3 regions of the Pseudomonas sp. OTU750018 genome follow, and region 1 is predicted to be linked to each of the others. Evidence: predicted binding sites of a transcription regulator. Region 1 holds the regulator's gene; each other region holds the start of a gene.
The links. Region 1 encodes FliA, which starts transcription of late flagellar genes. Its sites were predicted from a motif close to CTAAAGTTTNNNNNNNNNNNGCCGNTAA; they were not measured.
Positions count from the first base shown of each region.

Region 2: motA (flagellar motor stator protein MotA) is a predicted target of FliA. The motif match lies at 970-997, and genes of this name have one in related genera.
Region 3: HCI85_RS02205 (flagellin) is a predicted target of FliA. The motif match lies at 1,243-1,270, and genes of this name have one in related genera.

Region 1 is NZ_JAAPAU010000002.1:1,075,906-1,078,175, forward strand. It holds gene HCI85_RS13945 (protein phosphatase CheZ) at 1-504, opposite strand, end outside; gene HCI85_RS13950 (chemotaxis response regulator CheY) at 524-898, opposite strand; gene fliA (RNA polymerase sigma factor FliA) at 996-1,742, opposite strand; gene fleN (flagellar synthesis regulator FleN) at 1,739-2,270, opposite strand, start outside.
Region 2 is NZ_JAAPAU010000001.1:1,261,119-1,263,388, reverse strand. It holds gene HCI85_RS06060 (HDOD domain-containing protein) at 1-933, opposite strand, end outside; gene motA (flagellar motor stator protein MotA) at 1,053-1,904, shown strand; gene motB (flagellar motor protein MotB) at 1,913-2,270, shown strand, end outside.
Region 3 is NZ_JAAPAU010000001.1:431,657-433,926, forward strand. It holds gene HCI85_RS02205 (flagellin) at 1-1,142, opposite strand, end outside; gene HCI85_RS02210 (glycosyltransferase) at 1,434-2,270, opposite strand, start outside.

The sequences.
Region 1 (2,270 bases):
GTCATTGAGGTGTGCAGAAATCTTGGCACCGTCGCGTTCGCTTCGCGCGAGAAACAGCTCCACACGCTTGGCTAACTCGCGAAAGCCATCGGCACTCATTTCGCGGCGCATGAAGCGCCCCCAATCACCGCTGAGGCTTTGCGCTTCATCGCTGAGGTCATTTACCAGCGGGGCACTTTGCTCGACCAGATCCATGGTGCGATTGGCCGCTTTTTCGGTCATCGTCACCACATAATTCAGGCGCTCAGTGGCATCGGTAATTTGCGAAACCTCAGTGGCATGTGGCACACGGGGGTCGAGCTGGAAATTGACGATGGCGTTATGCAGCTCACGAGTCAGCTTACCGACTTCATGGTAAAGACCACGGTCACGTGCCTTGTTGAGCTCATGTATCAGCTGTACCGCTTCACCAAAGTTGCCTTGTTCCAGGCTATCTACCAGTTGGCGAGCGTTGTATTTCAGGGTCGACTCAAGGTCACCTTGAACGGAATCTTTATGCTCCATAGCACCCTCGTGGCAAACATCAGCCGTTGACCCGCTCGAAGATCTTTTCAATCTTCTCTTTCAGCACTTGGGCTGTGAACGGCTTGACCACATAACCGTTAACCCCCGCCTGGGCTGCTTCGATGATCTGATCACGCTTGGCTTCTGCCGTGACCATCAGCACCGGCAAGGTTTTCAAGCGATCATCCGCACGCACTGCGCGCAACAGATCGATACCCGTCATGCCAGGCATGTTCCAGTCAGTCACGAGGAAATCGAAGCTACCGCTTTGCAGCATGGGCAGCGCGGTTACGCCATCATCCGCTTCCGCGGTATTGGTGAACCCCAAGTCACGCAGAAGGTTCTTGATGATCCGTCGCATCGTTGAAAAGTCATCAACGATGAGGATTTTCATGTTCTTGTCCAAGTCGACCTCCGTACAGTCCCAAACGCAGGCAGCAACCTGCATGCGCTTTTAATCGTGAAACCGGCCCAGCATCAGCGAATACAACTCAATGTGCGCGCCACTCACCCAGTCGAGCACGTAAACGTGCGGCACACTGACTGTGTAGTTGGCTTACACGTGATTCGCTAACCCCTAACACCTCGCCGATCTCTTTAAGATTCAGTTCTTCATCGTAATATAGCGCTAACACCAAGCGCTCGCGCTCCGGCAGGTTGGCAATGGCATCTGCCAGGGCCGCCTGAAAGCGTTCATCTTCCAGATCACGAGAAGGTTCGAGGTGGTTGCTGCCAGCGTCTTCACCCAGCCCACCGTGTTCGCCGTCCTGCAACAGGTCGTCGAAACTGAACAGGCGGCTGCCTAAAGTGTCGCCAAGAATGCCGTAGTAATCCTCGAGACTCAATTGGAGTTCGGCCGCAACCTCTTGATCTTTAGCGTCTCGACCCGTTCTGGCCTCAATTTTTCTAATTGCATCACTGACCATGCGGCTATTGCGATGCACCGAACGTGGCGCCCAGTCGCCTTTGCGCACTTCATCGAGCATCGAACCGCGAATGCGAATACCCGCAAACGTTTCGAAACTGGCGCCTTTACTGGAGTCGTATTTTTTTGACGCTTCGAGCAAGCCGATCATTCCGGCCTGAATCAGATCGTCGACCTGTACATTGGCCGGCAGGCGGGCCAACAGGTGATAGGCAATGCGTTTGACCAGGGGCGCGTAGCGCTCGATCAACTGGTGCTGGGAATCCTGCGCCTGCGCCTTGCTATACATACGAAGTCCAGAGGCTGCTGTCATATAGCCGTGTCCGCGATCGGTTGCTGCACCAGACGCTCAACGAAAAACTCCAAATGGCCACGCGGATTGGCCGGTAACGGCCAGGCGTCAACTTTCTGGGCTATCGCCTTGAACGCCAGCGCACACTTCGAACGCGGAAAGGCTTCGTAGACCGCACGCTGCTTCTGCACGGCCTTGCGCACTGACTCGTCGTATGGCACCGCGCCTACATACTGCAGGGCAACATCAAGGAAACGGTCAGTCACTTTAGTCAGCTTAGCAAAGAGGTTGCGACCTTCCTGCGGGCTATGGGCCATATTGGCCAATACCCGGAAACGGTTCATGCCGTGATCGCGATTAAGCAATTTGATCAGTGCGTAGGCATCGGTAATCGAAGTCGGCTCATCACACACCACCACCAGCACTTCCTGGGCAGCGCGCACGAAGCTCACAACACCGTCACCAATACCCGCGGCGGTGTCGATGATCAACACGTCGAGGTTGTCACTGATATCGCTGAACGCCTGGATAAGCCCCGCATGTTGCATG
Region 2 (2,270 bases), on a different contig from region 1:
GTCGGTGCTGGCCATCTGTCGGGCGCTGCTAACAGCATTCTGGTGTAGCAGCTGTTGCACGTTATCGAGCGGCAGTTGCAGGAATAAACCGGTCAGACGCTGCCAGCGCAGGCTGTGCGGGCTATTCCACGCGTAGTGCGCGGAAAGCGCCAGGCCGTTGGCCAACAGAATGCTGTTGGCTGGCTGCGTCAGCCAGCGGCGCAGGTTGCTGTCTGCGTCGAGGATTTGCTGCTGGTGCAGTGGGTGTTCGTTGTCGCGGGCAATGTGCAGCGCTTTGACCAGCAGGCGTCGGTCGCTGACCAGTAGTCGATAGCCCTGGATGACCCATTCTGGCAAATGCCACTGCTCACTCAGCGCCAAGCACAATTTAAGTAACGGTACGCCCAGCAGCTCTTGTTCAACCTTGCTTGCGGCTTCGCCCTTGACCAAAACGCGCTGCTCCCACACCTCGAACAGTTCAGCGTGCGCTGCAAGCAACGTCCATATTGGCGCCAGAAACAGCAGGCTGCCCCAGTGTATCTCCTGCCACAGCCTTGCCAGGCGGCCTGCAAATAGACCATTTGCCTGGTGACTGGCGTGTTGGCTGATTAGCAGGATTTGCCGTAGCGCTTTCGGCAGTTCCTGCTCGGGCATGGCCGGGAGGGCGTTGAGCAGTTGTTCGGTGCGCTTGATGCCGAGGCGGCTGATGGCGGCCTCCAGGCTTTCGGTTTGCTCACTGAGGCCGCTGCTCTTGCGGTTGGCTTCGCGCAACACGCTGAGCGCCAGCGCGGGGCAGCTTTGCATCAAGTCAGCCAGCTCGCGCATGGAGCGATTGCTGTCTGCCAAGGCGCGGCGCAGCTTCTGCTGGCTATCACTGGACGCAGGCAATAGCTGGCTGTCTAGCTGCTTGAGCCAGTCTGTCAGGGTGCGCGGATAAGAGGCGGGCTTTGGCATGCGGGTTGAGACAAGCTGGCTTTTGACCTTAACTGGCTATAGTCTCGCGCAAAACTTCCGATAAATAGAAGGGTTGTTTTGCAAAGCCCCTTTCTACCCTCTCTGGCAAGTCTCTTTCTATGGCAAAAATCATCGGTATCATTGTTGTATTCGCCAGCGTGTTGGGCGGATTTATTTTCTCGGGCGGTACGTTTATGTCGTTGGTCCATCCCTTTGAGGTGATGATCATCGGTGGTGCTGCGTTAGGGGCTTTCCTGCAAGCCAACCCCGGCAGCGCCTTTATGCATGTGTTCAAGAAGTCGCTGAGCATGTTCAGCTCGCGCTTTACTCATGCGTATTACCTTGATGTGCTAAAGCTGCTGTACGAGATTCTCAACAAGAGCCGCCGCGAAGGCATGATGGCTATTGAGGCCGATGTTGAAGACCCTGCCGCCAGCCCGATTTTCAGTAAGTACCCCGGCATCCTTAAGGATCAGCAGATGACCTCGTTCATCTGTGATTACCTGCGCATCATGTCATCCGGCAACATGGCGCCGCATGAGCTGGAAGGCTTGTTCGATATGGAAATTTCCAGCCTCAAGGAAGAAATCGAGCACCCTGCGCATGCCGTAGCCAAGGTGGCCGACGGTATGCCAGCCATGGGTATCGTGGCGGCGGTACTGGGTATCGTGATCACCATGTCGATTCTCGCCGAAGCGGATAACGCGGAGATCGGGCAGAAGGTGGGCACCGCGCTGGTCGGTACCTTCCTTGGGATTCTGGCCTCCTACGGCTTTTTCGGGCCCCTGTCGGCAGCGTTGGAGCACGATGCCAAGGAAGAGCTGAACGTCTATGAAGCGATCAAGGCCGGTTTGGTGGCTTCGGCCTCCGGTATGCCGCCGTCGCTGGCTGTGGAGTTCTCCCGCAAGGTGCTGTTCCCAGCGCACCGTCCAAGCTTTAGCGAGCTTGAACAGGCCATGCGTGGGGGCTGAGTCATAGCATGGAAAACAATCAGCCCATTATCGTCAAACGGGTAAAGAAGGTTGCCGGTGGTCATCACGGAGGCGCCTGGAAAATTGCCTTTGCCGACTTTGCCACGGCAATGATGGCGTTCTTTCTGGTGATGTGGCTGATGACCGTGGCGACGCCTGAGCAGAAGAAGTTGATTTCCGGCTACTTTCAGGACCCGGTAGGCTTCTCGGAAAGCGCCAGCCCGTATGTGATTGACCTGGGCGGCACGCCAACGCCGGCGCCTGATCGCACCCTCAACCCTGAACCCCAGGAAGAGCAAAGCCCTGCTGAGGATGCCCAGGCCGATGTGGACAAGTTGCAGGCCGAATCAGTCGCCGAAGAAGTCG
Region 3 (2,270 bases), on a different contig from region 1:
CCACCACTCAGACCGTTCACACTGAAGGCATCAGCTGCTTCAAGCTGAACTTGACCGTCAGCCCGCGCGCCGCCACCAACAGCAATGGTAGCTGCAGTACCTACATCGGTCTCACCGTCAAAACTCTTAGTCGTCAGGCTCGCACCGCCTGAACCCGCGTAGTTGCTGATGCTGATCGCATCGCCACGGGAGCTGACCAGCTCGATGGTGCTGCCTTTGGAAACAGCCGAGATGCCCGTTTTACCGGTTTCACGGTTGATCGCATCGGCCAGGGAAGACAGGTCGGTCAGATCGTTTACAACGGCAGAAACAGTAGCTGAGTCAGTTTCAAGCGACTTACTGGTCAGGCCAGACAGGTCGAAGGAAACAGTACCCGAAGCAGTGATACCACCCAATGTGGCAACGGTACGAGCGTTGGCAGTTACGCCGGTTTCGTCGCTCTTAGCGTTGATGGCACGAGCCACTTCACTCGCCGAGCCGCTGGCTGTACCAGCAATGGCTACATCACCGTCGGACAGTTTGGAGTTGATATTGAAGGACGCATCACCGTAGGCACTACCCGAGGTGGCGCTGAACGCAGCACCCGACGCAGTAGCAGCTGCGGCTGCACCATCAGTGGTAAAGCGGTTGATACCGATACGATCAGTGGCTGCAGAACCGATCGAAACGCTGATTGTTTCGTAGGCGTTTGCACCCACCTGGAAGCTTTGCGAACCGAAAGAACCATCAAGAATCTTGCGACCACCGAAGCTGGTGGTTTCAGAAATACGGTTCAGTTCTTGTTGCAACTGCGACACTTCGCCTTGCAGAGCGGCACGTTCGGTAGCACCGTTGGAACCGTTGGCCGACTGCAGAGCCAAGTCACGAATACGTTGCAGAATGCCAGTCGACTGCTGCAGTGCACCTTCAGCGGTTTGCGCCAGGGAGATGCCGTCGTTGGAGTTACGGGTCGCAACGTTCAGACCGTTGATCTGGCTGGTCAGACGGTTGGAAATCTGCAAGCCGGCGGCGTCATCCTTGGCGCTGTTGATGCGGAAGCCAGTGGACAGGCGCTGCAGCGAAGTGTCCAGGCCTTTGGATGAGCTGTTGAGGTTACGCTGGGTGTTGAGTGACGCTACGTTTGTGTTGACTGTAAGGGCCATGGTGTTTGCCTCCAAAGGACCGTGCTACTGAGTTTGTCTGAGCCTGCGAGCTTCGGGCCTGCTTTGCTCAGACGCCCCATAAAGTTCGCATTCGATCTTTATATCGGCGGCCTTAGGAACAGCTTTAGCAACTCGTTCTATTTTTTTTTCCGCAGATAGAACAATTACTTAAGTGGCAACACCGAGAAAAATTTGGTATCTGCCGACATCCCGACGGCAAATACCAAATTTTTTCACACACCAAAACAGCTTTATTAATGCATCACACAAACCGACAACATGTTGTCGGCATCAATCGGGCAACCATGAAGCTCTCCAAGCCTCAATATTTGCCCTATCCAGCATCCAGCCATCCTGTACCTGACGACGTAGCTCATCGCCCATCCTGGCACTCGCCTCCAGATCACTGATGTGCATACGAATGGCGTCGACCCAATCCTTGAAACGGTTTTTCACCCGAGTTACCGGCAATGCGCCCTGGTAGCACACCAAGTCACTGCAAACCACCGGGAAACCACACGCGCCGTACTCAAGAAGACGCAGGTTGCTTTTGCATTCGTTGAACAGGTTCTGCTCGACTGGTGCCAAAGCCAGATCCAGATCCAGCCGGGCCAATGCGGCTGGGTACAGATCAATTGCAACGCCGGCATGCAACTCCTGTACATAAGGGCGAATTCGGTCCGGGCACATCCCCATAAACACCCATTCGACTTCACCTGCCAGCTCTTTGACCACGTCAGTGATCAGTTCAAGATCACCGGTATGACTGACACCACCCGCCCAACCAACGCGAGGTTTCCTGCCGCGTTGCCGCTTGGATGAGAGCCCGCTCCACCAATCCACCGGCAAGCGGTTCTCAACCACCCGAATGTCCCCATGCAAGCCGGCAAAGGCCTCAGCCAACGGCGCAGTGGATACCGTGAAGCGGTCAACAAAGCTCAGCCCCTTGCGCAGCGACTTAAGTATGTCTTTTGGCATCTGCGGACGATGCACGCTTTTGAGTGGCAGGTTGGGCAGGTAATCGTCCAACTCATAAATGGTGAAAGCGCGCGAGAACTTTTTGATCCGCCGCATCGCATCCAGCCGCTCATCACCTATTTGTCGTTGCAGCACAATCACGTCAGGATC